DNA from 2 places in the Duganella zoogloeoides genome. Region 1 is predicted to be linked to the other one. Evidence: riboswitches for the same ligand, from Rfam matches in the RefSeq annotation. Region 1 holds a riboswitch; the other holds the start of a gene.
The links. Region 1 has a riboswitch for thiamine pyrophosphate ahead of SR858_RS17465 (TonB-dependent siderophore receptor). Riboswitches for the same ligand answer to the same signal wherever they lie in the genome.

Region 1 (15,608 bases):
ACGCGACGGCTCATCTCGGCGTTGCGGTTGTTCTCCTGCATGGCGCGGCGCTGTTCCTCGGCCCGCGACTCGTAACTGCGCGGATCGAGCTGGCGCGACTGATCCTGACGCAGATCTTGCCGCATATCCTGCTGGCGCGGGGCGCTTTGCTGGCTGCGATTGTCACGATTGTCGTCACGGCGGTCCTGGCCGGCGGAATGCGCGGGCAGTGCCGACAGCACACCGCAGCACACCACGACGGAAGCCAGGGTGGATCGAACGCAAAAAGATGCGCTTGCTGCCGCGTGTGTTTTTTTGAGGTCGATGAACATGGCGTTCCTAAGAGGTGATTCCATGCCCGCAGTGTATGATGGTTTGCACGAGGGAGTAAGACCAATCGGGTAAAGTTTGTAACACTTTGTAATGGGTAAAAACAGACGTTTTCGTGACGCGAATATGACGTTACCATAGCAACATCAATAAGACAACTTGGCAGAGAAATGACGACGACTACGCTTGATTCCAACAACACTGGCGGCAGTAATACCGTCAATCAGCATGGCCATCAGGCCAAGATTATGGTAGTGGACGACGACGTGCGCCTGCGCGATCTGTTGCGCCGTTATCTCACCGAACAAGGCTTCAACGTCTTCACCGCCGAAAGCGCCACCGCCATGAACAAGCTGTGGCTGCGCGAGCGCTACGACTTGCTGGTGCTCGACCTGATGCTGCCCGGCGAAGACGGCCTGTCGATCTGCCGCCGCCTGCGCGGCGCCGGCGACCAGACCCCCATCATCATGCTCACCGCCAAGGGCGAAGACGTGGACCGCATCGTCGGCCTCGAGATGGGCGCCGACGACTACCTGCCCAAGCCGTTCAACCCGCGCGAGCTGGTGGCACGCATCGGCGCCGTGCTGCGCCGCCGGGGTCCCGACGAAATTCCGGGCGCACCGTCCGAAACCCCGCAAACCTTCGAGTTCGGCCAGTTCGTACTGGACCTGGGCACCCGCACCCTGAAAAAGGCTGGCGAAACCGTGCCGCTCACCACCGGCGAATTCTCGGTACTGAAAGTATTCGCACGCCATGCGCGCCAGCCGCTGTCGCGCGAAAAACTGATGGAACTGGCGCGCGGGCGCGAATACGAAGTGTTCGACCGCAGCCTCGACGTGCAGATTTCGCGCCTGCGCAAGCTGATCGAACCCGATCCATCGAGCCCGCTGTACATCCAGACCGTCTGGGGCCTGGGCTATGTGTTCATTCCGGAGGGTCAGCCGCGCTAAGCGCGGGCTAGCACATGAAGTCCAAGTCGAAGTCACCGCTCAAATGGTTGTTTACGCTCCGTCTCGCCAGCCTGAAAAGCGGTTTGTTCTGGCGTACCTTCATCCTGCTCGGCGCCCTCACCACCACCAGCATGACGGCCTGGGTGGGCATGATCAGCGTGGTCCAGCACGATCCGCAGGTGCAGCAGATTTCGGCCCAGGTGGTGTCGGTGGTCACCATCACCCATGCCGCCCTCACCCACTCGGCGCCTGAACTGCGGCGCGAGCTGCTGTTCGACCTGGTGTCCAACGAAGGCATCCGGGTGTTCACGCTGGAAGCCGACGACCAGGTCGATCCCCCGCCCGACAACGCGCTCATGCCCGATATACAAAAGCTGGTGCGCGCCAAGCTGGGACAGGACACGCGCTTTTCGTCGAAGGTTAACGGCGTCTCCGGGTTCTGGGTGTCGTTCAAGATCGACGACGACCAGTACTGGCTGATGCTCGAGCGCGAGCGCATTCGCGGCCTGACCGGCATCCAGTGGCTGGGCTGGGCCAGCGTGGTGTCGCTCATTTCGCTGCTGGGTGCGGCCTTCATTTCCAGCCTGGTCAACCTGCCGCTGCGGCGGCTGACCAAGGCCACGCGGGCCTTTGCCCAAGGCATGCGCCCCGATCCGTTGCCTGAAAAAGGCCCGAACGAGATCCTCGAAGCGAACCGCTCGTTCAACCAGATGGTGCTGCAGTTGCAGCAGGTGGAGTCGGACCGCGCGGTGATCCTGGCCGGCATTTCGCACGACCTGCGCACGCCGCTGGCGCGCATGCAGCTCGAAGTGGAAATGGCCCACCTGTCGGACGAAGCGCGCGAAGGCATCCAGTCCGACATCGGCCAGATGGACGCCATCATCGGTCAGTTCCTCGATTACGCCAGGCCCACCGAAGCGTCGAGCTTCATCAGCGTCGATATCAGCGAACTGCTGGCCGATGTCGCGCACGACGCCGCGCGCATTCCCGATGTGCGCGTCAAGACCGACATCGCACCTGGTTTGCACGCGATGGGCAACGCCACCGACCTCAAACGCGTGATCAACAACCTGGTGGAAAACGCCCGCCGCTACGGCAAAACGCCCGACCAGGACGTCACCGAGATCGATATCGGCTGTAGCATCAAGGGCGTGGGTGCAGCCAGCCGGGTGGTGATCGAGGTGCAGGACCACGGCGCCGGCGTGCCCGACGACCAGATCGGCCAGTTGCTCAAACCGTTCACCCGGCTCGATACGGCGCGCGGCCAGGCCAACGGCGCCGGCCTGGGGCTGGCCATCGTGGACCGCGTCTTGCAGCGCCATGGCGCCGAACTGAGGGTACGCAATCGCGACGGCGGCGGCCTGGCGATCCAGATCCTGATGAAAGCAGCATGAGATATTCGACCTTGATGACCGCCGCGCTGCTTGCCGGCGCACTCGCCGCGCCCGCCTGGGCAGCAAAACCCGCCATGCCGCTGCAGCAACGCGAGCCGACCACCGAAGAGCGCACGTCGTTCGACGCTTTTTTCAGCGCGCGCCAGGCGGCCGTGCCGCAGGGACCGTGGGCCACGCGGCCGTTGTTCGCGCCCGCCTTCGAGGTCGAACGCCATGGCAACAAACAGCCGTGGCGCGTGATCGCGCGCATGGACTCGTCACCGCGCCGCTCGCACCCGGACCTGTGCCGGCAAATCCGCTCGAGTTTTATTTATGACGCCAAGGCGCCCGTGGGCGAGCGCTGGCAGGAAGCAGCCGAACCGCCGCGCTGGTACATCTGGCTGGCCACGCCCACCGTGCCCTGCGCGGCAGCGCGCTACACCACCTTGCAGGACCCGAAGGTGGCGGACGTGGACGCCGTGGCGCTGCTGCGCCAGCACCGCGATCTGCTGGGCCGCGCACGCCTGCTGTTTGCCGGCAATTCGCAATGCGCGCCGTATCGCGCGCTGACGTACCGGCTGGCAGCGCTCGAGCCGGCGGCGCCCGTCGCCGGCGCGCCGCTGATGCTGGGCATGGTGTTCGAGAGCGACCGCGATACGCTGGCGCGGGTGGCGGTGCGCAAAAGCCGTGGCGAATACACGGCGTGGAATGTCGGCTGCAGCTGAGTGCGCAGCCTGATCAGACTGATTTGCGGTTGAGCGGGTGATCGGCGCCAACCAGCAGCTTGGTCAGCAGCAGCTCGGCCGAACCGTAGCCGTACAGCGAATCGGCCTCGAAGCCGACGGTTTCGTAAGGCACCGACTCCTCGCGCTCGGAGCGGGCCGGATCGTTGCTGGAGTAGGTGACGCGCCAGGCGCGCTTGAGGGCGTCGGCCCGGCGCAGGAATTGTGGCATGGGCCACTGGGCAGGATCAAAAGCTTCGAGTTCGCCCAGCACGCGCCAGTGGCCACTGACCAGCGCCATGTCGCCCACCCGCAGTACCTTGACCGCGTCTTGCGCGGTCAACGAAGCAAGCTGCGCCAGGTCCGGCAAACCATCCTGCCTGGGACCGAACAAATAGGCCAGCATGATCTTGCTGCCCGGCGACAAACGCGCCACCAGGCCGGCGCCGTAACCACCATCGAGCAATGGCACGGCGAAAAAACTACCTTCTTGATACGACTGCCTCATTCCCATCCTTTCACTACACGTTGCGGACGGTCTTGCAGCATTGCCGGGCCCGCCTCGCTGGCGCCTTGCGGCGCAAAAGTGGCAGTGTAGCGAGGCGGCGCCGATTGTGGCGCACGCGTGACGCAGGCGTGACAATCGCGCTTGCGGTCCCATGATGCGGCCTTTCAATGATGACGTTTGTGTTACACTCGCGGTTCGCTAGGGGTCCTGGAATTGTTTCCGGGTGAGAGATACCCTTCGTACCTGATCTGGATAATGCCAGCGAAGGAAAGCGCAAAAGTCGGTCTCCTCCCCTCCTTTGATGGCTCTCTTCGCGGCTTCCGGCCGAACAAGTAGAGAGCAGACATGTACAAACCCAACCTTGCCGTATCCGTCATCGCCGTGGCGGTGTTCAACTCCTTTGCCGGCGCCGCCATGGCCGAAGAAGCCGACCAGGCGCTGCCCGAAGTCGTCGTCAGCGCCACCAAGGCCCGCGCCAGCACCGCCTCGATCGGCGGCTTTTCCAATGCGTCGCTGCTGAGCACCCCGGCCTCGCTCAACGTGATCACGTCGCAGCAGATGCTGGACCTGCAGATCCGCTCGACCACCGACGCCGCCCGCTACGACGCCAGCCTGTCCGACGCCTACAACGCGGTCGGGTATGCCGAGCAGTTCTCGATCCGCGGCTTCAAGCTCGATAACGGCACCAGCTACCGCAAGGACGGCATGACGATTGCCGGCGATACCCAGATCGCGCTGGAAAACAAGGATCGGCTGGAAGTACTGAAAGGCCTGTCCGGCTTGCAGGCCGGCGTGTCCGCACCCGGCGGTGTGCTCAACTACGTGACCAAGCGCCCCACCGACAACCCGATCCGCATGGTGGTGCTCGAAACCCGCGAGCGCGGCACGCTGTACGGCGCTGCCGACGTCGGCGGCCGCTTCGAGGACACCCGCTTCGGCTATCGCGTCAACGTCGCTGCCGAGCGCCTGCGCTCGATCGTCAAGGGCGCCGACGGCAACCGCAAGTTCATCTCGGGCGCGTTCGACTGGCGCATCTCGCCGCAGGCGCTGCTGCAAATCGACGCCGACTACCAGCGCAAGTCGCAGCTGACCGCCCCCGGCTTCCAGCTGCTGGGCAACACCACGCTGCCGGCAATCGATGCCGACACCATGCTCAACGACCAGCCGTGGGCGCGGCCGGTCGAAACCATCAGCAGCAATATCGGCGCACGCTTCGAGTACACCTTCTCGCCCGAATGGAAAACCACCGTCAGCGCCAACCAGAACACCTTCAAGCGCGATGACTACACGGCCTTCCCTTACGGCTGCGGCGCGCAGGACCTGTACCCTGGCTTCTGCGGCAATGGCGACTACGACGTGTATAACTACATCAGCGAAGGCGAAAAGAAGTCGCCATTGACGGTGCAGGCGCTGTTGCAGGGCCGCTTTGCCGCCGGCGCGATCGAACACGAGGTCACGTTCGGCAGCTCGCTGATGCGCAACCGCGAAAAATGGGGCGACGACCTGTACGATTACTCGGGTACCAGCAATATCTACCACCCGGTGATCGTGCCGCCGGCGCCCGGCACCAGCGGCCCGGTGTCCGAGCGCCGCTACACCAACGAGCGCTCGCTGTTCGCCCAGGATATCGTCAGCCTCACCGAACAACTGAAGCTGCATGCCGGGGCGCGCTACGTGCAGGTGCGCCGCAACCAGTACGTCGGTGAAAACGAGGCCGGCGTGATCCAGCCCAACGCCCTGACCGATGCCGGCTTCTGGCTGCCCAGCGTGGCGCTGGTGTACAGCCTGCGTCCCAACGTCTCGCTCTACACGTCGTACGCGCAAGGCCTCGAGCATGGCGGCGTGGCGCCCAAGGGATCATTGAACGAACGGCAGGCGCTGGAACCGGCAAAGTCGAAACAGGTGGAGCTGGGCGTCAAGGCCGACATCCGCACCGACCTCAGCGCCACGGTGGCGCTGTTCCAGATCCGCAAGGGCCTGGAATACGTCGACAATGCGTCCAATATGTTCGTGCGCAGCGGCGAAGCGGAAAACCGTGGCCTGGAAATGGGCCTCAGTGGCCGCGCCTCGCGCGAACTCACCGTCGGTATCACCGCCACAGGGCTGAGCACCAAGCAAAGCGGCACCGGCTCGGCCAGCCTGGACGGCAAGCGCGTGACCAACGTGGCGGCGTTCAAGTCGTCCGTGTATGCCGACTACGCGGTGCCGCAGGTACAGGGACTCAATGTGAGCGCCAACTGGCAGTATTCGGGCAAGAAGGCCTTCGATGCCGAGAACACGGTGTTCGTGCCCAAGTACCACCTGGTGAACTTTGCGGCGGCCTACTCCACCCGCATCGGCGGCGTGGCCACCACGCTGCGCGCCGGCATCGACAACGCTTTCGACAAGTTCTACTGGCGCGATGTCACGCCAGACCTGGGCGGCTACCTGATCCCGGGCGCGTCCCGCACCGGCCGCATCTCGGCACAGTTCGACTTCTAATACTTCGGGGTCAGTGCCGACATTCGGACATTTTTGAACTTAATCCACCGGTATTGGTCATCATATTGATGGGCTCGTGTCCAAATGTCGGCACTGACCCCGAAGTGGGAAATGCTAAGGTAGGTGGCGGCTGGCTTGGGCAAGGCGTTCTGCGAGGGTGCCGGTGAGTAGCAGGTAGGGAATGGCGCGCCTTTTCAATTCTTCCATCAACATCGCGTTGATGGTCACGCTCACCTGCTCCGATTCGCGCTGCAGGCCGTCCGCTTCCCACGGAATGTCGGGCGCAGTCACCAGCGTAACGGCGTAGTCGCGCTGGTGGCGGTCGGCCAGCAGCGCCAGCTCGGCGTCGATCCCCTGAAAATAATGGCGGCTGTACACGGCCGTCATCAATGGCGTGGTGTCACAGAACAGGTAGCGGTGCGCCAGCGGCGCCGCGATGGCTTCGCGCGCCAGCTGGGTGCGGGCGATATGGATCTGGTCCTGCGCAACCGGAATGCGCTGCTCGGTATCGACAAACTCCCGCAGGTATTCCGGCACCCACACGGTACCGTAGTCGCGCGCCAGGGCCGCCGCCAGCGTGGTCTTGCCCGACGATGCCGTGCCCAGGATGGCCACTTTTACCGGCAACGCTTGCTCCACCACGCCGACAGTCACTCCAGCACCAACCGGCGTCCGCCACCGCCGTCACTGCCACCGCCGCCGGTGGGCATGCCGGCCGACTGCTGCCAGGTGCGCAGGCCCACGATTGCCATGCCCACGAAAATCGCGTACAGGATCGCGGTGAGCATCAGGTTCTTGTGCAGGTACAGACCCACGTACAGCACATCGACAATGATCCACACGTGCCAGTTCTCCACCTTTTTGCGCGACAGCAGCAACTGTCCGACCAGGCTGCCGGCGGTGAGAAAACCGTCCGAGTGCGGCACGTCGGTATCGGTCCAGGTCTTGAGGAACATGGCCAGCAGCACGAAACCGGCAAACCAGCCGCCCACCGCCAGCCAGCGCCCGCGCGCATCGAGCGCGGTGACCGGCAATGCGGCATGATGGCCATCGCCACGCAGCCACTGGCGCCAGCCATAGATCGATACCGCGATGAACACGAACTGCAAGCCCATATCGCCGTACAGGCGCGAGCCGAAGAACACCATCGCGTAGGTGGCCGACGAGACGATCGCAAACAGCCAGGCCCAGTGGCTCTGGCGGATGTTGAGCCACACCGTGACCACCGCCAGCACGAACGACAGCAGCTCGAGCGGCGTCGTGACGAACACCGCCAGGTGCAATGGCAGGTTCATATACCCGAGCAGGTCTGTCAGTGCGTGCATGGCTTACTTCGCGGCCTTGGTTGGATACTTGATGGTCATTTCCTGCAGCAGGTTGTCGGCATGGTCCACCTCCGTCATGATCCACAGCATATACCGGATATCCATGTGAATGGCGCGGGTGATCTCCGTATCGAAATACCAGTCCTTGGTGATCGACTCGTAGGTGGAGTCGAAATTCAGACCGATCAGCTCACCCTTGCGGTTCATCACCGCCGAGCCGGAATTGCCGCCCGTGGTGTCTGCGCTGGTGAGGAAGTCCACCGGCACCGTGCCCAGCACCGGATCCTTGAACTGGCCGTAGCGCTTGGCCTTGATCGCGTCGAGCAGCTTTTGCGGCGCGTTGAACGGATCCTTGCCCGTATGCTTCTGGACGATGCCTTCCACCGTGGTAAACGGGCCCTTGGTGATGCCGTCGGCCGGCGAGTACGGGGCCACGGTGCCGTAGGTCACGCGCAGCGTGGAGTTGGCGTCCGGGTACACCGGCTTGCCCTGCGATTTCTTCCACGCGATCACGGCCGCCATGTACTGCGGGATCACGCGTTCGAGATTGCCGTCCAGTTCAGCGCGGCGATCCTTGAGCGACTGCGTCACGCCGTCGAGCTTTAACGCCAGTTGCAGGAAGGCGTCGTTCGAGGCCTTCACGGCGGCGGCGTCCTTGCCCATCCAGCCCACCCGCTTGGCGGTGTCGCCCAATTCCGTGTTGGCGTACAGCGCGGCCACGGCGTCCGGCGCCGGCAGCAAGGCGTCCAGTCCCTGCACGTGCAGGGACTTCGGCAGCTTGGCGTAGCGTTGCAGGGCGGCGGTGAAGCGCGCCTGGTCCACGCCTGCCACGTACGATTGCTCGAGGCGGTTCAGGCGCGCGCGGATCATGTTCTGGTCGCGCTGCTGATAACCCACTTCGCGCTCGGCATCGGGCTTGGCGCCTTCGTTGGCCAGGCGTACCAGGGTGGTAGCGCTCTTCAGCAGGTCGCTGGTGAACGCCACGCCGTGGCCGAATTCTTCGTCGGACAGGGCGATATCGGCAGCGATCACGCTATCGAGTTCGGCCAGCAGTTGCGGCGACTTGCCCGGCTGTTTGGCGTACCACGCGCGGAACTCGGCATCCTGCGCATCCTTGATGGCGGCGATGTCCTTGCGCGCGAAACCGTCGGACAGGCCCTGCGCCTTTTTCATCACGTTGTTGAGACTCTTGGCCACGCTGGCATAGCGCACTTCGTTGGCGGGGCTGCCTTTGGTGGACGCGGCAATGACGTCGAGATCAGCCTGGATCTCGGCCACGCGCTGCGGGAACGTCACGTCGCGCGCGGCGCGCACTTCGGACGGCAGCTTGTAGCGGCTGGTGCGGCCCGGGTAGCCGGCCAACAGCACCGGGTCGCCATTTTTCAGGCCGGCGGCCGACACCACCAGGAAGTCCTTCGACTGGTACGGCACGTTGTCCGGCGACGGATCGGCCGGGCGGCCATCCTTGCCCACGTAGGCGCGCAGGAACGAGTAGTCGCCGCCCTGGCGTGGCCATTCGTAGTTGTCGATGTCGCCGCCGAAGTTGCCGATCATGTCGGCCGGCGCGTACACCAGGCGCACGTCGCGGATCATCATCTGGCGGATGCGATAGTATTCGAGACCGCGATGGAAGGCCGGCACCGAGCAGCGATAGGCTTTGTCGCTTTCACATTCGGCGATCAATACCTTGATGGCTTTTTCAACCGCGTCGTGGCGCTGCTTGCCGGTCATGGCCGGCGTGACGTTTTTCAGTACGCGCGCGGTGACGTTTTCCACCTTGTCGGTGACGTACACCAGCGTATTCGGACCGCCCGGCAGCTCTTCCGCGCGGGTCTTGGCGAGGAAGCCGTTTTCGATGTAATTATGTTCAGGGCTCGAATTGCGCTGGATGGCGCCATACGCGCAGTGGTGGTTGGTGACCACCAGGCCGGCGCTGGAGACGAACGACGCCGAGCAGCCGCCCAGCGAAACGATGGCGCTCATCGGGTGCTTCGACAGGTCGGCCAGTTTTTCGGCGGGGATGGCGATACCGATCTTTTTGAGTTCGGATTTCAGCTGCGGCAGCTGGTATGGCTGCCATTGGCCTTCGTCGGCCCACGCCGACGTGGCTGCCGCGCAGATCATGGCGACAGACATTGCGAGTTTTTTTAACAAGATTGAGCCCCTGGTTGAAAGTCAGCGGCAGTATATTCCTTTTCCCGCGTCAGCTCCATACCAGGTCGATGCACAACGTGAGCCGGCAACCGCCGCCGGCCAGGTACGGCGCCACCTCGAGGTGACCGCCCAGCGCCTGCACCCGCTGCGCCATGCCGATCAGGCCGAACGAGTCGCTCTTGGCGCGTTTTTCCGGCGCCAGACCGATGCCGTTGTCGGCCACGGTGAAAGTGAGCCGCCCTTCGCGCACCGTGAGCGCAATCGCCACATGGGTGGCCCTGGCGTGGCGCCGCACGTTGGACAGCGCCTCCTGCAGGCTGCGGAACAGCACGATCTCCACTTCCGGACCGATGGCGGCGAAATCGGCTTCGGGCGGCAACGACAGGTCGCAGACCATGCCGCTGCGCTTGCGGAACTCGGCCGCCTGCCATTCGAGCGCTGCCTGCAAGCCCAGGTCCAGCACGGCCGGGCGCAGGTCGTTCATGATGCCGCGCACGCTGCGGATGATGGCGTCCACCTGGTCGAGCGCGCCCTGGGTGCGCTGGTGCAGGCGCGGATGGCGGCTGCCGGTACGCACGGCCAGCAGCGAGATGTCGATGCGCAGCGCCAGCAGGTTCTGTCCCAGTTCGTCGTGGACGTCGCGCGCAATGCGCTTGCGCTCCTCCTCCTTGACCGACTCCAGGTGCGCGGCGAGCTTGCGCAGCTGTTCGCGCGACTGGAACAGCGCGGCCTCGGTGCGCTTGCGCTCGGCGATTTCCATGGTCAGCAGGCGATTGGCGGCGGTCAGCTCGGCAGTGCGCGCCGCCACCCGCGCATCGAGGTCGCGCGACAGCGCCAGCAAGTCGGCATCGGCGCGCCGCCGCGCCGTCACATCGGAAAACACGCCAATGTAGCGGCTGATGGCGCCCTGCTCGTCGTGGATCACGGTGAGCGACATGCTGGCCACCCACGGCGTGCCGTCGCGCCGGCGGTTGTGCACGTCGCCTTCCCATTTGCCGTCCGTGCGCAGGCGCTGCAACGCGTCCGCGTGATAGCCGGGAGCATGAGCGCCGGGGCGGCCGAGGAAACGCGGATTGCGCCCCAGCGCTTCTTCCACCGCATAGCCGGTAATTGCGGTAAAGGCGCGGTTGACGGCGACGATATCGCAATTGGCATCGCACACCAGGACGCCCTCGCCCATGTGGTCGAGCACCTGGAACGCGCGCTGGCGCGCCGCCTCGCGCGCGCGGTCGCTGCCGATGTCGGTAAGGATCACGCGGAACTTGCGGGCGCCGGGGTCGAGGTTGACGTCCAGGTGGACCTGGCGGCCCTCCCCACTGCCATTGCCGGAATTGCGCTGATCGAACAGCGGCAGCTCCAGTGTGCCGCGCTGGCCGTGTTCGAGCACCCCGGACAGGAAGCGCCGCAGGATGGCTTGCGCCGGCGCCGCCACGAACTGCTCGAAGCGCCGGCCCGGCAGCGCATCGCGCGGCAGTCCGAGCAGCTCACCGGCGGCCAGGTTGGCGCGCGTGATGCCGCCGTCGGCATCGAGCGACAGGTAGCCCACCGGGGCCTGGTCGTACAGCACGGCATAGCGCTCGCGCCCCTCCTCGGCCTCATCGCGTTCGGACTGCAGCTCGGCCAGGGCAAGGGTTTGCATGTCCAGCTCGATCTGGCTCACCTGCAGCTCGTGCCAGTGGCGCAGTGCGTCGCTGTCGGCGCCCGGCGGCGCCTGCATGCCGCTCGATGCCATCGCCGTCACCGCCTGCTCGGCAGCTTCGCGCAACTGATCGGCCGCCAGCGGCTGGCGCGGCGATTTTTTCAGGTCACGCCGCGCCATTTTGCATGGACCGCAACTGTGCCTCCAGCTGCTTCGCCTCGGTGATGTTGATGAAGGTGACCACCACGCCGTCGATCACGTTGTCCACCGTCCGGTAAGGCATGATGCGCACCGTGTACCAGCCGCCGCTGCGGGTAGGCACGTGCTTCTCGCACACCACCAGCGTGCGCAGCACACCCTCGGCATCCGCTTCCAGGCCCGGGTAATCGAGGTCGCTGGCGATGTCGCTGAGCAGGCGCTGCACATCGCCGGGAATCAGTTTGTAGATGCGCGTGGCCTGGTCGGTGTAGCGGCGGATACGCAAGGCGTTGTCGAGGAAGATGGTGGCGATGTCGGTGCTGTTGAGCAGGTTCTTCATGTCGCCGTTGATCAGCGACAGGTCGTCCACCTTAGACTGCAACTCGGCGTTGACCGTGTACAGCTCCTCGTTCAGCGACTGCATTTCTTCCTTGGAGGTAGTCAGTTCCTCGTTGGTCGATTGCAGCTCCTCGTTGGTCGATTGCAGTTCCTCGTTGGCGGACTTGAGCTCCTCGCGCGAGGCCTGCATTTCGTCGCGCACGGCCTGGATTTCCAGCCGCGCCTGCGCCAGTTGCTGTTCCAGTTCCAGCACCAGCGGCTGGGCCGGACGCGGACGGCGTTTTTGCGGCGGCAGCGCGCAACTGGTGAAAGTCACCAGGACGGTACCGGCCAGCGGCCCGTTGCGCGGCATCGCTTCCGCCGTGATGTCGAGCGAACGCGCGGGGCGGCCGTTGGCGTCTTGCTGGATCAGGCCACGCGTTTCCACCTTCTGCTCGGTCTGCGCGGCGTTTTGCACCAACGCGGCCAATTCGTGGCGCAGGCCATCGCGTGCCATGGCGTGAATATTCCAGTTGGCCTTGCCGGCCGCCGGCTCCAGGAACTCGCCGGTACGCCCGTGGATATAAAGAATATCGCCGTCAGCATTAAGCAGCACGGCTGCCGGCGAGTGCTTGCGCAACAGCTGTTGCTCGACCTGGGTTTGCAGGTTTTCTTTCATGATGGCCTGGCCGCTCTGAGGTGTGGCGGGCAGCGCCGCATTGGCGGCCCGTGTAGGGAAGTAGCTGGAAACGCGCCCGGGTTCTGCATAGAGCCGGCGGTACACGCGGCTGGTGCCGGGCAACGGCGCGAACAGCTCGTGGAAGCGACCCGGCGTGTCGGCACTGCCCAGCACCAGCAGGGCGTTGCGCTTGAGCGCGTAATGGAATAACGGAATCAGTTGCCTCTGCAGCCGCGGCGTGAAATAGATCAGCAGGTTGCGGCAGCACAGGATATCGAGCTTGGTAAACGGCGGATCGGAAATCAGGTTCTGGCGCGCGAAGATGATGGAACTGCGCAAGTCCTTGCGGATACGGAAGCCGCCGTTGTCGGCCGGCGTGAAATAGCGGCGCAGCCGTTCCGGCGCGATGTCGCCGGCAACAGCGGCGTGGAACTGTCCCTGGCGCGCGCGGTCGATGGCGTCACCATCGAGGTCGGTGGCGAAGATTTGCAGCGTGTAGCGCGCGGCCGGGCGTAACCGTTCGAGCATTTCGTCGAAGACGATGGCCAGCGAATACGCCTCCTCGCCGGTGGAGCAGGCCGGTACCCAGGCCTTGAACGCGGCGCCGTCCGGGTGCTCGGCCAGCAAGCGTGGCAGCGCCTGACTGCCGAGGTAATCCCACACGGCAGCATCGCGAAAAAAGCTGGTCACGCCGATCAGCAGTTCCTTGAACAGCAACTCGATTTCCGCCGGGTTGTCCGCCATCCAGCGCACGTAGTCGGGCAAGGTGGCGAACTGGCGCAGCTTCATGCGGCGGTCGATGCGGCGCATCACGGTACTGAGCTTGTAGTCGGCAAAGCTGGCGCCGGTGTGCTGGAGCAGCAACTGGTACATCTGCTGCAAGGCCGCGCGCTGGTCGTCTGCCTGCGTCAGCAGCGTGCCCGCCTGTTCGTTGGCGCGGCGGCGGCGCCAGTTGGCCACCTGCGCCGCCATCTCGGCCGGCAGCGCCACGATGTCCACCGCCTTCGCGGCAATCGCGCTGGCCGGCATGGGGTCGAAGCGCGCCGACGCCGGCAACTGCGCCATGGTCAGGCCGCCGGCATCGCGGATCGCTGCCAGGCCGATGGTGCCGTCGGCGCCGGCGCCGGACAGCGTAATGCCCACGGCATGCTCACCGCAGCAAGCGGCGAGCGCGCGGAAAAAACTGTCGATCGGATGGTGCCCCTCGGCCGGCCGGACGGTAAAGCAACCGCTGTCGAAACCGCAAACGCCGCTGGCCGGCGCCACGTACACCTGGTCGGCTTGCACCGCCATACCGTGCGCCAGCTCGGCCACCGGCATGCGCGTCACGCGTTGCAGCAACTGCGGCAGGATCGACTGCTGCGACGGATCGCGGTGCTGCACCACCACGTAGGCGAAGCCGCTGGCGGGCGCCACGCTGGCCAGGAATTCGCAGATGGGATCGAAACCGCCGGCAGAAGCGCCGATGCCCACGACCGGCACCTGTCCGGCTTGAACGCACCCCTGCCCGCTGCCTGGTGCAGCCGGGACTTCGGTGGCAGTGCTGGGTGAATTCATGGTGGCGTCCGGGCGCGGTGGCGTGGCGAAAAAGGATAGCTTGCCAGATTATTATAGCAAAGCGCCTTGCTTTTCCACCCCTGCCCTACGGCAGTCGCCGCGCCCGCAACGCTGGCAAACTGCTACTGCGCCGCCACGTGCCAGCCGCCGCCGAGCGACTGGATCAGCGCCACCGCCGTGGTCTGGCGGTCGCCCTGGGCCTGGATCAAAGCGCGGCGCGCGTTGAGCGCGGTAGTCTGGGCGGTTACCACCTCGGTGTAGTTGACCTGGCCGGCGCGGTAGCGGTTGAGCATTTGCGCCTCCACCTGGTCGGCCGCTTCCGATGCGGCACGACGCAATTCGAGCTGCAGCGCCAGCGCGCGCGTGGCCGACAACTGGTTTTCCACGTCCGCAAACGCGGTCAGCACGGTCTGGCGGTAGCTGGCAATGGCCGCGTCGCGCGAGGCTTCGGCGCCGGCCACGCGGGCCTTGATGGCGCCGGCGTCGAACAGCGTTTGCGCCGCCGACAGGCCCAGCGACCACAGGCTGTTCGACGCATTGAACAAGCCGCCGGTCGCGTTCGACCCGAAACCGTACGAACCGCTCAGCGTCAGGCTCGGGAAGTACGCGGCGCGCGAAATGCCGATCTGCTCGTTCGCCACGGCCACCCGGCGCTCGGCGGCGGCAATGTCGGGCCGCCGTTGCAGCAAGGTCGAAGGCACGCCGGTCGGCACATCGGGCACCACCACCGCCCACTTGGCGGGAGCGATGGCGAAGTCGCTGGCGGCGCGGCCCAGCAGGACCGCGATCGCATGTTCGAGCACGGCGCGCTGGCGCACCAGGCTCACCTGGTCGATGCGGGCGTTGGCCAGCTGGGTTTGCGCCTGCAACAGGTCCGACTTGGCGGTGACGCCGGCATCAAAACGGTTCTGGGTAATTTGCAGCACCCGCTCGTAGCCCTCGGTGGTGGCGTCGAGCAGCTCCTTCTGGGCGTCGGTCATGCGCAGCGACAGGTAATTGGTGGCCAGCTCGCCTTGCGCGGACAGGCGCGCGGCGGCCAGGTCGGCAGCGCTCACCTGCAAGCTCGCCTCGGCGCTGTTGGCGCCGGCGCGCAGCTTGCCCCACACGTCCGGCTCCCAGCTGGCGCCGATGCTGGTGCGGTAGGCATTGGTGGCGCGGGTGTCGCCGCCACCGCCGGAGCGGTTGGCGGTGGCGGACAAATCCACCACCGGGAACAGCGCCGCGCGCTGCTCGGCCACCAGCGCCCGGGCCTGCGCGTAGTTGGCGGCGGCCACCGCCACGTTCTGGTTGGTCACTTCCAGGCTGGCGGCCATCTGGTTCAATTGCTCATCGCCGAACAGCTGCCACCACGGGCCGCGCTCGAGCATGTCGGCCGGCGCGGCCTCGGTCCAGCCG
Region 2 (15,608 bases), 2.9 Mb from region 1:
CAAACGCCGGCATCAGCTGCTTCTCGTCCACCGGCTTGACCAGGAAACCGACCGCGCCATACGAGGCGGCCTGCTTGCCGGCATCGGCATCGCCACGGCCGGACAGGAACATGAACGGCACCGAACTGGTGGCGTGCAACTGCTTGGCCAGTTCCAGGCCGGTCATGCCGGGCATGTGGATGTCCAGCAGCGCCATATCGGGTTCGCGCTGGGCGATCAGTTGCAGCGCTTGCTCTGCCGACGAGGCCTTGAGGATGTCGTAACCGGCATGGCCGAGCACTTCGCCCAGGAAATCGAGCAATAACGGGTCGTCATCGACAATCAGGATGGGACGCTTCTGGGGCAGGGAATTGGGCATGTGGCGGCAACCTTGGGCTATTGCTAACGACCCCATTATAAAGCCGAAAAGCTTCCATCACTCAAGGTTTTCCTGTGGAGAATTACCCTGCCACAGGCCTGGAAAACAACGCTGCAAAAGCATGCACCGCCCGCGCCACGCTGTCGGCCTGATTTTCGGTCCGATAAACGCTGGTGATTGCCGCCACCATATCGGCACCCCGCGCAACCAGCGGTGCGGCGTTTTGCGGGGTCATGCCGCCGATCACCACGGTCGGCACGCGGATCACGGCGCGCGCCTGGTCGAGCAATTCGGGCCGTGTGACGAAATCATATTTCTTGACCAGCGACGGATAAAAACCGCCGAACGCCACGTAACTGGCGCCGTCGTTCTGCGCGGCCACCGCCAGCGCCAGGTCGCCGTAGCACGAGGCGCCGATGATCTTGTCGGCGCCCAGTTGCGCGCGCACGGCAGCCACGCCGGCGTCGGTGCCGCCCAGGTGTACGCCGTCCGCACCGATTTCCTGGCACAGATCGACGAAGTCGTTGACGATGAACGGCACGCCATAGCGCCGGCACAGCGCCAGCAGCGCCGCGGCCTGCGCGCGGCGCCGGGCCGGGCCGGCGTCCTTGTGGCGATATTGCAGCAATGCGATGCTGCCCTTGCCGGCTTGCAGCGCCTGCTCGGTCACGGCCAGCAGTTGATCGGTGTCGTCCCAGTTGGGAGTGACCAGGTAAAGTCCTTGCATGATGCTCTCCTTGCAAGGCCGGCGGTCGCGCTGCGCCGATGCGGCCTGCGGATAAAGTGGTGGGTAGGTGGTCGGTAAGGGGTGGCTAACTTCATCGGTGCGGCATGCGCTGCCCGGCGGCCACCGCGTAGGCGTCGCGCAGCGCGCCAAAGCAGTAATGCTGGGCTCGCTCAAGCGCAGCGACCAGTGGCAGCCGCAGCGCCAGGTGGCCGGCGATGGCGGCGGCGAGGGTGCAGCCGCTGCCGTGAAACTGGCCCGGCAGGCGCTGCCACTGCCATTGGTGGTCCACATCACCGTAACAGTGGTTGAGCAGGTGCGGACCATCGTCGTGGCCGCCCGTGATCAGTACGTTGCGGCAGCCCTGCCCGCGCAGCATGGCCGCTTGCGCCGCGCCTGCTTCGACACCGGTGAGGCGATATGCCTCCGGGCCGTTGGGCGTGAGCACTGTCGCCAGCGCCAGCAACGGCGCCAGCGCGGCCACCGCATCGCCGGGCGTGAGCACGTCGCCGTGGCCGCTGGCCAGCACCGGGTCCAGCACGACCGGCAGCTGCGGCTGCACGCGCCGCAGTGCGCGGATCACGTCGGCAATCGCCAGCGCATTGGCGGCGCTGCCGGGAATGCCGATCTTGACCGCGCCGATCGCCATCTTGCCGGTCAGCGCGCGCGCTTGGCGCAGCACCAGGTCGGTGGCCACCGGTTCGACCGCAAACACCCGGTCGTTGTCCTGCACCGTGAGCGCCGTGCACACGGTCAGCGCGTGCGCGCCCTGCGCCGCCACCGCCTGCGCATCGGCCACCAGGCCGGCGCCGCCGGACGGATCGAGCCCGGAAAACACCAGCACGCACGGGCGCTGAACCGGCGCAGTGACCGCACTCATGGGCGCGCGCGCCGCACGGTTGCCGGCGTCGCGGACGTCGTCGCCCCGGCAACGGGCACGGCGGTCGCCGTCGCCGGGGCGCCGCCAACGGTTCCAACCATCGACGTCGCCGGCACGCCGCCAGCCATGCCCGCACGCGCGCCTGCCGTCGCTATGCCGTAATGTTTCGCCGGCTTTGCGGGCGCCATCACGCGGGCGCTCATGCCAGCCGGCCCGCCATCGGCGACGACGGCGATGCGGCGAATTTGCGGGCGATGCGGCCGGCCAGGAATGCTTCGCGCCCGGCCTGCACACCGAGCTGCATGGCGCGCGCCATGCGTACCGGGTCGCGCGCGCCGGCAATGGCCGTGTTCATCAGCACGCCGTCACAGCCCAGTTCCATGGCGATCGCCGCGTCCGACGCCGTGCCCACGCCGGCATCGACCAGCACCGGCACCTTGGCCTGCTCGATGATCAGCGACAGGTTCCACGGGTTGAGGATGCCCATGCCGGAGCCGATCAGGGACGCCAGCGGCATCACCGCCACGCAGCCAATGTCCTCTAAAATCTTGGCCTGGATCGGATCGTCGCTGCAATACACCATCACGTCGAAGCCGTCTTTGACGAGTGCCTCGGCCGCGATCAGGGTTTCCGGCATGTGCGGGAACAGCGTTTTTTCGTCGCCGAGCACTTCGAGCTTGACCAGCTTGTGACCGTTGAGCAGTTCGCGCGCCATCTGCAAGGTATAGATCGCGTCCTTGGCCGTGTAGCAGCCGGCCGTGTTGGGCAGGATCGTGTACTGCGACGGCGGCAGCACGTCGAGCAGGCTCGGCGCTGTCGGATCCTGGCCGATGTTGACGCGGCGAATCGCCACGGTGATGATTTCCGCGCCGGCCGCATCGGTGGCCTCGCGGGTCTGTTGCAGGTCGCGGTACTTGCCGCTGCCGACCAGCAGGCGCGATTGATAGGTTTTTCCTGCGATGGTCAATAAGTCTTGGTTCATATAGCTTCCTTGTTGTTCAGCCGCCGCCGATGGCGCGCACGATGTCCACCTTGTCCTGCGGTTGCAGCTCACGGTACGGCCATTGCTGGCGCGGCACCACTGCGCGGTTGACGGCCAGCGCCAGCGCCTGGCCCGTCAATGACAAGCCATCGATCAGCTGGTCCAGGGTCTGGCGCGCCGGCACCGCGTGCGGCGCGCCATTCAATTCGATTTCGATCATCGATAGCGTCCCTTCACAACTTGCGATACAGCTCGGCGCCGTTCCTGATGAATTCCACCGCCTTGACCTGCATGCCCTGCGCCAGCGCGGCGCCGTCGGTCATGCCGTTGGCAGCCGCGTACTCGCGCACTTCCTGGGTGATCTTCATCGAGCAGAAATGCGGGCCGCACATCGAACAGAAATGCGCGACCTTGGCCGAGTCTTTCGGCAGCGTCTCGTCGTGGAATTCGCGCGCCTTGTCGGGATCGAGTCCCAGGTTGAACTGGTCGTCCCAGCGGAATTCGAAGCGCGCTTTCGACAAGGCGTTGTCGCGGATCTGCGCGCCCGGGTGGCCCTTGGCCAGGTCGGCCGCGTGCGCGGCGATCTTGTACGTGATGATGCCGTCCTTGACGTCGTTCTTGTCGGGCAGGCCCAAGTGCTCCTTCGGCGTCACGTAGCACAGCATGGCCGTGCCATACCAGCCGATCTGCGCGGCGCCGATGCCGGACGTGATGTGGTCGTAGCCGGGCGCGATATCGGTGGTCAGGGGCCCCAGCGTGTAGAACGGCGCTTCGTGGCACTGTTCCAGTTGCAGGTCCATGTTCTCCTTGATCAGCTGCATCGGCACGTGGCCGGGGCCTTCGATCATTACCTGCACGTCGTGCTTCCAGGCGATTTGCGTGAGCTCACCGAGGGTTTTCAGTTCGCCCAGTTGCGCTTCGTCGTTGGCGTCGTAGATCGAGCCGGGGCGCAGGCCGTCGCCAAGCGAGAACGACACGTCATAGGCCTTCATGATCTGGCAGATCTCTTCGAAATGCGTGTACAGGAACGACTCCTGGTGGTGCGCCAGGCACCACTTGGCCATGATCGAACCGCCGCGCGAGACGATGCCGGTCAGCCTTTTCGCGGTCAGAGGCACATAGCGCAGCAGCACGCCGGCGTGGATGGTGAAGTAGTCGACGCCCTGTTCCGCCTGCTCGATCAGGGTGTCGCGGAAGATTTCCCAGGTCAGGTCTTCGGCCTTGCCGTTGACTTTTTCCAGCGCCTGGTAGATCGGCACCGTGCCGATCGGCACCGGGCTGTTACGGATGATCCATTCGCGCGTTTCGTGGATATGCTTACCGGTGGACAGGTCCATCACGTTGTCGCCGCCCCAGCGGATGGCCCAGGTCATCTTTTCCACTTCCTCGCCGATCGAGGACGTGACCGCCGAGTTGCCGATATTGGCGTTGATCTTGACCAGGAAATTGCGGCCGATGATCATCGGCTCCACTTCCGGGTGGTTGATGTTGGCGGGGATGATGGCACGGCCACGGGCGATTTCGTCGCGCACGAATTCGGGCGTGATCTCCAGCGGGATGCTGGCGCCGAACGACTGCCCCGGGTGCTGGCGGCCCATCAAATCGGCCAGGCGCTGGCCCATCGGGCCGGAGTCTTTCAATTCGGCCAGGTACTCGCGGCGACGCAGGTTTTCGCGGATCGCCACGTATTCCATCTCGGGCGTGACGATGCCCTGGCGCGCATAGTGCATCTGGGTGACGTTGCGCCCTTCCCGTGCGCGGCGCGGCAGCCGGTGCAAATTAAAACGCAGCTCGGCGAGCGCCGGATCGGCCAGGCGCGCCTGACCGTACTCGGACGTGGGACCGCTCAGTTCCTCGGTGTCGTCGCGCTCGAGTATCCAAGGCAGGCGCGGCGTGGCGGCCAGGCCCGAGCGGATGTCGATCACGGCCTCGGGGTCGGTGTACGGACCCGACGTGTCGTACACGTAAACCGGTGGATTGGTCTCGAAGCCGAACGAGGCGGGCGTGTCGGCCTGGGTGATGCGGCGCATCGGCACGCGCAGGTCGGGACGGCTGCCTTGTATATAGACTTTGCTGGAATTGGGCAGCGGGTGGATCGCTGCCTGGTCCACCGTGGCGGTGGCGGACAGGAATTTCTGGTGGGCGTTCATGTGGCTCCTTGGTTGGCTACAGGAGCCAGCAAAGGAGGTAGGACGACACCAGATATCCACGAAAACCGTGGCGGCGTTGTCCTGAGCTTCCCTTCGCTGGCATTATCCAGATCAGGTTCGGAGGGTATTTCTCACCCGCGCCACAGCTGTATGCCGTGCGCAGGACCCCTAGCGTGTGCCGCCCGGTGTAAGCCACCGGGCAGCGCGACGATTATAACCGCCCCGCCGCGATTGCGCGACCTTCGATGAAAGACGCCCCGCTCGTAGCAAAAATGCCACAACGCTCACCATGGACGCTACGGTATAGTGGCTTCATGCTAATAAGCAATAGATATCGCTGCCATGTCATGCCGGCGCGCCCCGCACGCGGCGGCGCCAGCGGCGCATGGCCAGCGTTGGCGCAGGCGGCATGGGGCCGCCTGCTTGCCATCGTCATGCTGGTCATGCTGCACCTGGCATGCGCCGCCGATGCCTGCGCCGCCGAGCGCTGGAGCCGCCTGGCCCACACCGCGTTCAGGCACTACCAGCAAGCCGATATGTCCGGCGGCGAAGCGTTTGTCCAGGACCGGCAGGGCTTTGTCTGGATCGGCACCCAGACCGGCCTGCTGCGCTGGGATGGCAACCGCTATACCAAGTACGGGGCGGACGCCGCCCGCACCGACACCCTGCCCGACAACTACATCCTGAGCCTGCACATCGACCAACGGGGCCGCCTGTGGATCGGCATGAATTCGGGCGGCGTGGCGCGCTATGACGCTGCGCACGACAACTTCGTGCGCTACCGCGCCGGTCCCGGCGGCCTGGCCAATGGCGGCGTTGCCGCCATGGCCGACGACGGCGCGGACGGCCTGCTGGTGGGCCATGGCACCGGCATCGACCGCATCGACGCCGCCGGCGTGGTCACCCGCATGGCTTACGCTGCAGGAGCGTCGCTGCCGGTCGCCGGCATCAACCAGTTGCTGCGCGCGGCCGATGGCCGGCTGTGGATCGCTACCGAACGCGGCCTGTTCCTGCTGGATAAACAACAACGCGTGCGGCCGGTGGCCGTGGGCGATGGAACCGTGCCGGCGTTCACCGCGCTGTTCCAGGACAGCGCCGGGCGCATCTGGGCCGGCACCCGCGCCAACGGCGCCTTCCTGCTCGATGCGGCCACGCTGCAAGCCACGGCGGTGCGCGAAAGCGGGCCGGCATCGACCTTGCAGCAGGAGCGCGTGGTATCGATTATCGAAGCGGCGCCCGACCAGCTGTGGATCGGCACCGACGGCAGCGCGGGCGGCATCGTGGTGCTGGACGTGCGCAGCGGCGAGTCGCGCCGCATCCGCCACCGCGCCGACACGCCCGACAGCCTGCCCGACAACAACATCATGACCATGTTCCGCGAGCGCGGCGGCATCGTCTTCGTGGCCACCATGGGCGGCGTCAGCCAGCACGGACCGGTGTCGGACGCGATCGCCACGGTGCGCGACCTCGGTGCCGACGCCAGCGGCGTGCTCAGCGTGCCGGCCATGATGCAGGCGCCGGACGGCCGCCTGTGGCTGTCCATCGCCAGCGGCGGCGTCAAGATCGTCGATCCGCTGGGCGGCCAGGCGGCGACCGTGCCCGGGCTGCCCAAGGGCCGGGTACTGGCCATCGTGCCCGGGCCCGATGGCGAGATCTACCTCGGCACCCAGCAAGGCTTGTACCGCGCGGACGCCGACGGCCGCAGCGCGCGCGTGGTGCCGGTGCCGGGCCGCGCGCTCAAAGAGGAAGTGTGGGCGCTGGCGGTAAGCGACCGCATGCTGTGGCTGGGCGACCTGGAAGGCGTGCGGGCGTTGCAACTGCCGGCTGCGGACAGCCGCGACACGGCGCGCCTGCTGCGCCACGAAATCCAGCGCCTGGGCGATCCGCGCGTGACGGCGCTGCTGGTGGCCGGCGACGATCTCTGGATCGGCACCCGCACCGGGCTGGCGCGCCTGGGCCGCCACGACGGCGCCAGCGCCGGCGTGGAACTGGTGCCCACAGAACTCGCTACGGCCGACCGCCTGCCGCCCGGCTACGTGTCGTCGCTGCTGCTCGACCGCGAGGGACGGTTATGGCTGTCGAACTTCGGCACCGGCGTGATCCTGCTCGAACGCACCGACGCGGACGGCCAGCGGCGCTTCCGCCGCTTCAGCAAGCTGCAGGGCATGCCCGACAACAGCGCCAACATGGTGCTGCAAGATGTCGATGGCGCGATCTGGGCCAGCACCGACAATGGCCTGGCGCGCATCGCGCCGCGCACGCTGGCGGTGCAGGCGTTCGGCGCCGGCGACGGCGTGCAGCTGCCGTTGTACTGGACCAATTCCGGCACCCGCACCGCGTCCGGCGAACTGGTGTTCGGCGGCCTGTCCGGCCTGACCGTGCTGCGCACCCGCGCCCAGGTACCGTGGCGCTACGCGGCGCCAGTGGCAGTGACCCGCATCCTGCTGGGCGACCAGGAAATCCCCAGCGGCATCTACAACGTCGCCGGCCGCAAGGCCGCGCCGATCACGGTCACGCCGGAAGGCCGCGAGCGCGGCTTCTCGCTCGAATTCGCCGCGCTCGACTATTCCGCGCCCGAACGCAACCGCTATGCCTACCAGCTCAAGGGCTTCGATCGCAACTGGATCGGCACCGACGCCACCACCCGCCGCGCCAGCTACACCAACCTGCCGCCGGGCGACTACATCTTGCTGCTGCGCGGCTCGAACCGCAACGGCGAATGGTCGGCGCCGCTGGAAGTGCCGGTGCGGGTGCTCACCGCCTGGCACCAGCAACCGTGGGCGCGCCTGGGCGCGGTGCTGCTGGCGCTGTTGCTGCTGGCCGGCCTGATGCAGCTCCGCACCCGGTACCTGCGCCGGCGCCAGCGCGAACTGGAGGCGATGGTGCAAGCACGCACCGCCGAACTGCGCGCTACCCAGGCCCAGCTGGAAACCCTGGCCTACAGCGATCCCCTCACCGGCCTGGCCAACCGGCGCCTGTTCAGCGACGAACTGCGCCTGCTGGTGGCGCAAACCGAGCGCGGCAGCCCCGGCTTCACCCTGCTGCTGGTCGATCTCGACCACTTCAAACCGGTCAACGACACCTATGGCCACGACGCCGGGGACACCCTGCTGGTGGCGGCCGCCGGACGCCTGCTGGCGGCGGTGCGCGAGTCGGACCGGGTGTTCCGCCTGGGCGGCGACGAGTTCGCCGTATTGCTGGGCCAGGCCACCGACCGCGCCACCCTGGCGCCCATGTGCGCACGCATGCTTCACGACCTGGCCCAACCGCTGCTGCTGCCCGCAGGGGCGACGATCGAGATCAGCGCCAGCGTGGGCGCGGCGGTGCACCAGCGCGGCCACAGCCACGAACAGCTCTACAAGCAGGCCGACGTGGCGCTGTACCGCGCCAAGGCGGCGGGACGCAATACCTGGTGGCTGGCCGACTGACGCTGCATCAGCGCGCGCCACTGAGCACGTAGGGCGCCCAGAAATACGGGTGGTGCCAACGCGGCGCCAGCGCCAGCTTGGCCTGCCGCAACGCCTCGCCCTTGTCCAAGCCGGCGGCCAGGCCGCGGTAAAAATGTCCCATCAGGTCGGCACTGGCGGCATCCGATACCGGCCACAGCGTGGTGACGGCGCTGCGCGCGCCGGCCGCCTCGAGCGACTGGCGCAGGCTGTCCACGGTTTCGCCTGCCACGACCATGCCGGCGCCGCTCTCGCAGGCCGACAGCACCGCCAGTTCCGTGCCGTCGAGGTCGAGCTGCGCCAGCTGGGAAGCGAACAGCAGACCGGGATTGCCGATGGCGGCCGGGGCACGGTTGACGCCGGCCAGCGCCAGGCCACTGTTAAATTGCGGCACCTGCATGTCGTGCAGGTAAGCCTGGCCATCCTTGCCGAGCACTTCTTCGCTGCCGCCACCGGCTTCGCCGAGGAAAAAGCCGTGCGTGGCCAGGTGCAGGTAGCGCGGGCCATGCAGCTTGCGCAGCACCTGCGTGCTGGCCTGCGCGCCCGAGTACAACTGCACCGGCTGGCCGGCGCCGCGCAACGCCGCCGCCACTGCAGCAGCTTCGCCTGCCGCCGCCGGCAAGGCTTTGAAGCGCAGCTGCTGCAACGCTGGCCGCAGCGCCGCCGCTGCGACGGCCGGCGCCACCGGGGCCGGTCCGGCGTCAAAATCAGGGGCGCCCAGCACCACGGCAGCGCCGCCGCTGCGACTGGCGGACGGCGCCGCCAGCAACTGCCGCACCGCGCCCAGGTAACGCCACGGACCGCGCGCCAGCAGGTACTGGCCGCTGTCATCGACCAGCGCCTCGAACGGCAGTTGCGCCAGTTCGGCATCGGGCCACACCACGTAGGACGCGGCGGCGGCGCGCTTGCCCAGCAAGGGCTGTAACAGGCGCCGATACGGCACGTCGGAACCGCCCGCGGCGACAGCCTCGACGCCGAATGCGTCGGCAAGGCCAGCAACGGCGGCAACGGGAGTGGCTGCTGCTGCGCCGCCTGCGTGCTCGGTGGCGGCGCCCGCCAGCAGGGCCGCGCGCCAGTCGGCCAGCTCCGCGTTGATGGCTGCGGCCGGCCCCAGCTCCGCCATGGTGACGCGCTGCGCGCTGACCAGCTGGCCCAGGTAGCGCGGCGGCTGCCACGTCATCGTGGCAAAGTCGAGCGGTTGATGGACGCTGTAGGCAAGCAGCACCTCGTCACCGAGTGCGCCCTGCACCTGGGCCAGCAGGCGGGCGCCGGGCGTCAGCGTCAACGGCGCCGTATAGGGCACGAGCAGCGTCTGCAGTTGCAAGTCGAGGTTGCTGTACTGCGCATACGCCTCGAACGAGGCATTGGGGTCGAGCCGGTTCAGCGCCGCCAGCACGACCTCGACAGGGTCCGAACCTGCCGCCAGTGCCTGCCGCAGGGCGGCGGCGCGGCCCAGGCGTACAGCGCCGGACAGTTCCTTGATCTGCATGAGTTCGCCGACCACGGTGCGCACGCCGGCGGCGCCTGCAGTACCGGCTGCATCGGCAGCATCGGCTGCCAGCTGGTGCGATACGGCCAGGTGCACGAGCGCGCGGCGCGTGGCCAATGCCGCCACCATGTGATCCGGCGTCAGGTACGCCTGCTCTGCCGGCAAGCGCAGCGCATTCAGGCGCAATGCCTGGACGATGGCCTCGGCGGCCGGCGCCCAGCGGCCCGCAGCCGACAGGTAGGCGCCGAATACGGCGTATTCCATTTCCAGTTCGACATAGCCCTCCTCCTGCGGCACCTGCTGCATCTTGCGCGCGTAGTCGGCAAACGCACCGTGATAAAACGCCAGCAGCCATTCCGGCTCGGCTGCGTGCAGCCGTACCAGGTTGGCGGCGGGGGTATCGGCTTCGAGCCAGTCATGGCGCACCGCATAATCGCGTGCAGGCCGGCCATCGTCACGGCTGATCTGGCGGGTCTGGCCCAGGGCGCCCACGGTTTCCAGCATGCGCTGCTGGACGTTGCGCAAGGTGGTCAGGTCGCCGCGCACCTGGCGCTGGTGCGCCACCATGATCGGTGTTTGCAGCGTGATGCCGATCGCCGCCACGCGCTCCTCGAAGGCCAGCGCCAGCTCGCGCTGCGCCACTGCCGCGTCGCCGGCGCGCAGGGCGGCGCGTCCGAGGCGGCTGCGCACATCGAAGCGCAACGACCAGGCGGCGGCGGACTCCATGCCGGGGTAGGCCAGCACGGGTGCGAGCTGTTGCACGGCCAGCGCATGGGCGCCGCGCCGTTTCGCCAGCTCGTCAAAAGCGGGCACCAGGATCGGTGCCCAGCGCAGCGCCAGCTGCGGCGCAACGCCTTGGCTGACGGCCAGCGCACGACTGTAATGCTGCAGTGCCAGTTGCGCGTCGCCGGCCAGGTAGCGCAGGTGGCCAACGGCGTACAGGGCTTCTAGCAGCGCCATCTGCGCCGCCGGCGTGCCGGATGCGAAATTGCGCTCGGCCAGCGCCAGCGCCGGTTCCGCTTGCGCCAGCGCCGCACGGTAGCGCCCGGAACCGGCCAGGTCTTCGACCTGCGCCCGCAATGGTGCTGCCGACACGGGCGCGGACACGGGCGCGGCTGCGACCGACGCTGGCGCCATGGCTGGCGACAGCAGCACGGCCAGCGCCAGCGCAGCGCGGCCCTGCTGCCGGCGCAGTGAATGCGACCCGGGCCAGGCCGGCCCGCTCATGGCGTGTCATCCAGCAGCGCCGGCGCCAGCTGGCGCGCCTGTTCGAGCTGGCCGTTGTCGCGCAACAGCAGCGCCGCGCCGGCGCGTTCAGCGGCGCTGGCGTGCGCACCCGGCATGACCACCGGCTGCCGCGCCATCGTCTGCACCGGCTGGGAAGGGCCCTGCACCACGGCGCTGCCATCGTGCCAGGCCACCGACCAGCGGTAAGCCTGCGCAGGCGCCAGCAGCAGCTGTGGCGGCAGGCGGTAGCGCGGCGCCGCCACCGTGGCCTCGTGCACGAGCGCGCCGCTGCCGTCGTGGAGCCGGAAAATCCAGTCACCGATGTGTGGCCGGTTGCGCCAGTTGAACGTCGCCAGCGCCAGCGGCAGCACCCGGTCCGCCTGCTGTGCCGGCGCGCCAGTCGATGCCGGTGACAACGCGGCATGGGCTGGCGCCGGCGCGGACGGCGTGGCCGAGCGCATGATGGCGCCGGCCATGACCGTCGCCTCGTTCGGGGCGGCGCGCAGCGGGCGGCGCGGCGCCAGCACCTGCATGCTGCCGGATCCGGCCAGTACCGGGCCGTTGACGGTCAGCGTTACGCGGGAGGGACCGGCAAACACATAGCGCCGGTCCGACTGCGCGTCCCACCCCACCAGTATGGCGGCCTCGGCCAGCGTCAGGCTGGCGCCATCGTCGAGCATGTCGAGCAGGCGCACGCTGCGCGCACCTTGCTGTACCGTGCCGTGCACTTGCGTTACCTGCAGCGGCGCGGCGTGTGCCGCCAGCACCGAGCCGGTCAGCGCCGAGAATAGCAGCCATCCAGTCCATCGCTTGTCCATCAGCTTCCTTTCACATCGGGGTAGGCGGCCAGCGCCACCTGGCCATGCTTGTCGAGATGGCAGTCCAGCAGCACGTAGCCGGCGGCAGCTGCGGGCGCCAGCGCAGCGCGCACCAGCACTTCGCGCGCCATCAGCAGCGCGTGGGGCGTGCGCTTGCAGTGTTGCTGGATGTGGGCAGCCAGCGCGGTGGCGGCGCCCGTGGCTGTGTAATCGTGGCGCTCGGGCGTACCCACGTTGCCGAGCACGGCGTCGCCGTAGGCGATGCCAATGCCCGCGCGCAGCGGCGCCCTGCCTTCGCGCGCCAGTTCGGCATTGAGCAGCGCCAGGGCAGCGAGCACGCCGTGGGCCGCCAGCAGCGCGTCGCGGCAAGGATTGGCGCTGGGTGCGGGGGCGCCGAAAAACACCATCACCCCATCGCCGCTGAACTTGTCGATGGTGCCGCCGTGGTGGTGCAGCGGCACCGTGATGGCGGCGTAGTAGCGGTTCAGCAGCGCGATCACCTGTTCCGGCGGCAGCACTGCGCACAGGGCGGTAAAGCCGCGCAGGTCGGCGAACAGGAAGGCGAGCGGCTGGCGCTGGCTGGCCAGGCCGGCGCGCAGGTCGCCGCTGACGATGGTCTCGAGTATGGCCGGGCTGACGTAGCCGGCAAAGATGCTGCGCAGCCGGCGCTGGCCGGCGCGCTGGTCGCGGTAGGCGCGCCACCAGCACCAGGTTACGCCCGCCAGCAGCACCAGCCAGCAGGCCAGCGGCAGGGCCAGCCACCGGTAGTACAGGCCCAGCAGCGTCAACATCGCTGCCAGCACGGCCACGCTGGCAGCAGCCACGGTGGCGGCACGCGGCCGGTGGCGCAGCCGCCATAGCAGCAGCCCCGCCACCAGCGCGGCGCCCGCCTCGGCCAGCCACAGCGGCTGCACCATGCGCTGCGCCAGCTGGCTGCGCAGCAATTGCGCCTGGAATACCACGCCTGCCGTTGTCGTGCCCCGTTCCCACCCGGCCAGCGCCACGGGCAAGCGTTGCCGGTCCTGGTCGGGCAGGATGGCGCCGACCAGTACCGCGCGGGCGCCGAACAGGGCGCGCAGGCGGTCATGGTCGCCCTGGCGCACCAACGCCAGTACATGCGCCAGCGACACGTAATCGAATGGTGCGCCGAGGCGGAAATCGACGTAACCGGCGCGCACCGGCGCGCCCAGCTGCGCCGCCAGTTGCGCGCTGAGCGCCGGCCAGCCGCCCTGCGTGGCGGCGCCCGCGCCCGCCGCCACCACCGGCGCCCGGCGCAGCACGCCGTCCGCGTCCTGCGGCACCTGCAACGATGCCAGCCCCGCTTCGCCAACGATGGCGGCATACAGGCGCGCCGCATCATCGGCGGCAGCCGCAGCCGTGGGCGGCGCGCCGATCACCAGCGGCATGCCGTGATCGCGCACCGATGCCAGCGCCAGCGCCAGTTGCCGGCTGGCGCCGGGCAGCAGCGCGGCGTGGCTGCGGGGCGGCAGCACGAGATCGAGGCCGACCGCGCTGGCCCCGCCGAGACGCAGGCCATCGAGCAATTGCGCCAGTTCGCCGTGCATCAGGGCAAATGGCTTGCCGCTGGCGGCAATCGACGCCTCATCGATGCCGACGATGAGCACCTGCCGGCCCTTGTCCTCATCGTTGGCAGGCGGCAGGCCGCGCAACAGCTGCCAGCCCAGGTCCAGGCATGGCAGCGCCAGCCGCTGCAGCGGCGCCGTGGCAGCCAGCGCCAGGCAGGCCAGCACCACGGCCGGCACCAGCGCGAGTCGCCGCAACCGCGGCGCCCACGCTGACTCGCGCCGACCTGCCAGGCGCGCCAGCACAGCGCGACGACCGTCACGCCAGCGCCCCATGGCACCGCGTATCCGGCGCGCTACCACCGCGCCGGCAACGGCCGCAGCAACACGATCTGCTGCTTGTCGTGGCGCAGGTATTCGCCCTTGACCAGTTCCTTGAACAGCTTGGAGACCATGTCGCGCGAGGCGCCGATGCGCTCGCCGATGGCCTGCTGGCTCAGCGCCTCGGCCACCACGCGCTGGCCGTCGCGCATGACAGCGCGTTCGTTGAGCATGGCGGCCAGGCGCTGGTAGGCGCTGTCGAGCGCCAGCCGGCGCGAAAAAGTGGTGGTATTGCGGCTGCGCTGGATCAGCGTGCGGATCAGTTCCAGCGTGAACACGGGATCGTCGGCGATACGCTGGCGCAGCACGGTGATCGGCACCACGGCGCACTGCACGTCGGTGAGCGCCTCGACCGAGGCGCTGCGGCGCTGGCCGTCGAGCGCCATCTCGCCGAGGATGGTGCCGGCATCGTAGGTGCCGAACAGGAATTCCTTGCCTTGTTCGTCGCTGGCAAACACCTTGACCCGGCCGGATAGGATCACGAAGATGGCGTCGCCTTCGTCGCCCTCGCTGATGAAGCGGGTGCGGCGCGGGTAATGGCGCCGCTCGCCGCTGGCGGCCAGCGCCAGCATGGCGGGCGAGACGTGGTCGGCGGGGAGTGCGGGCATGGAGTTCTCCGGCTAGGCCGGGATCATACCGGCAAAAAATATTGCCGATTATAAACTATGTTATTTCTTTTCAACAACTTCGTGTTGTAGAATATTCGACACTGCGGGTGTCGATTGCGCCCGTGGCAGGAGCGCGTACAAGGACGAGAATGGTTACCAGTCGCCAACCTTCCAACTTGTCCGAAAGCGCTCCATGAAACCTGCCCTGCCTTGCTTCTCCCTGATCCTGACCACCATGATGGCCGGCCTGCTGGCCGGCTGCGGCGCCGCAGCCGGCGACGAGGTGCAGTTGCCGCCCGGCGACAGCGCCAGCTTCCTGCCGCTGGTCGAGTATTGCGGCGCCCGCACCCCGACGGCCGCCGATGCCGCCGCCAACGGCTGGAGCCAGGAACGCCCCATGCACACCGGCAATCCGACCTACTACTCGCATGCCGTCGTCTCGGCCGGCGGCAACACCGAGACCAGCACCGGTCCATTCGCCATGAATGTGTCGATCGAGGATTATCGTGGCATCGAAGGCAGCGTCGTCTCCAGCGGCGTCGCCGACGCGGCCACCGGCATGGGCGTGCGGATGTCGTCGGCGCTGGGCCGCAACTCGGTGGCCTGCGTGTCGCAGGTGGCGCGGTTGCGCTACACGACGCCCGCCTGGCTGCCGGGCGCCACACCGGGCTACAACTTGCCGCAACTGACCTGGACCAGCTACTGGCAACCGGCGCTGCCGATGGCGCAGGCCGGAGGCTACCACGTCGATGGCTTCGAATTCGTCAGCAACTTTACGCCGGCCAGCGGCAGCGTGGTGTTCACCATCGCCAAGAGCCGCTTCCCGAGCACGCAAGCGCTGTCGCTGTGCCACCTGGCGCCGGCCGGCACCAGGTGGGACTGCCGCCAGCCCACCGTGGCCGACGCCGGCAACTACTGGCGCCTGTCGCAGGACGGCTTGCAACAGGGCGTGTACCTGCTCAATTCCAGCGCGCCGCGCTGATTCCAGAACAATCATTTCAATACGAGGAGTTCCGCACCAT

Region 2: another riboswitch for thiamine pyrophosphate. It lies ahead of thiC (phosphomethylpyrimidine synthase ThiC); the one in region 1 lies ahead of SR858_RS17465 (TonB-dependent siderophore receptor).

What each region holds. Positions count from the first base shown of each region.
Region 1 covers NZ_CP140152.1:3,949,467-3,965,074, forward strand. Annotated here, with positions in the region: gene SR858_RS17440 (hypothetical protein) at 1-311, opposite strand, end outside; gene ompR (osmolarity response regulator transcription factor OmpR) at 558-1,259, shown strand; gene SR858_RS17450 (sensor histidine kinase) at 1,274-2,653, shown strand; gene SR858_RS17455 (hypothetical protein) at 2,650-3,357, shown strand; gene SR858_RS17460 (Imm26 family immunity protein) at 3,371-3,862, opposite strand; TPP riboswitch at 4,053-4,149, shown strand; gene SR858_RS17465 (TonB-dependent siderophore receptor) at 4,208-6,343, shown strand; gene SR858_RS17470 (AAA family ATPase) at 6,458-6,997, opposite strand; gene pnuC (nicotinamide riboside transporter PnuC) at 6,994-7,638, opposite strand; gene SR858_RS17480 (S46 family peptidase) at 7,672-9,804, opposite strand; gene SR858_RS17485 (PAS domain-containing sensor histidine kinase) at 9,872-11,641, opposite strand; gene SR858_RS17490 (CheR family methyltransferase) at 11,628-14,213, opposite strand; gene SR858_RS17495 (efflux transporter outer membrane subunit) at 14,336-15,608, opposite strand, start outside.
Region 2 covers NZ_CP140152.1:553,631-569,238, reverse strand. Annotated here, with positions in the region: gene SR858_RS02565 (ANTAR domain-containing response regulator) at 1-358, opposite strand, end outside; gene thiE (thiamine phosphate synthase) at 441-1,085, opposite strand; gene thiD (bifunctional hydroxymethylpyrimidine kinase/phosphomethylpyrimidine kinase) at 1,177-1,962, opposite strand; gene SR858_RS02550 (thiazole synthase) at 2,162-2,944, opposite strand; gene thiS (sulfur carrier protein ThiS) at 2,961-3,164, opposite strand; gene thiC (phosphomethylpyrimidine synthase ThiC) at 3,178-5,094, opposite strand; TPP riboswitch at 5,166-5,274, opposite strand; gene SR858_RS02535 (ligand-binding sensor domain-containing diguanylate cyclase) at 5,442-8,522, shown strand; gene SR858_RS02530 (CHAT domain-containing protein) at 8,530-11,256, opposite strand; gene SR858_RS02525 (hypothetical protein) at 11,253-12,074, opposite strand; gene SR858_RS02520 (CHASE2 domain-containing protein) at 12,074-13,933, opposite strand; gene SR858_RS02515 (Crp/Fnr family transcriptional regulator) at 13,954-14,586, opposite strand; gene SR858_RS02510 (hypothetical protein) at 14,780-15,568, shown strand; gene SR858_RS02505 (hypothetical protein) at 15,607-15,608, shown strand, end outside.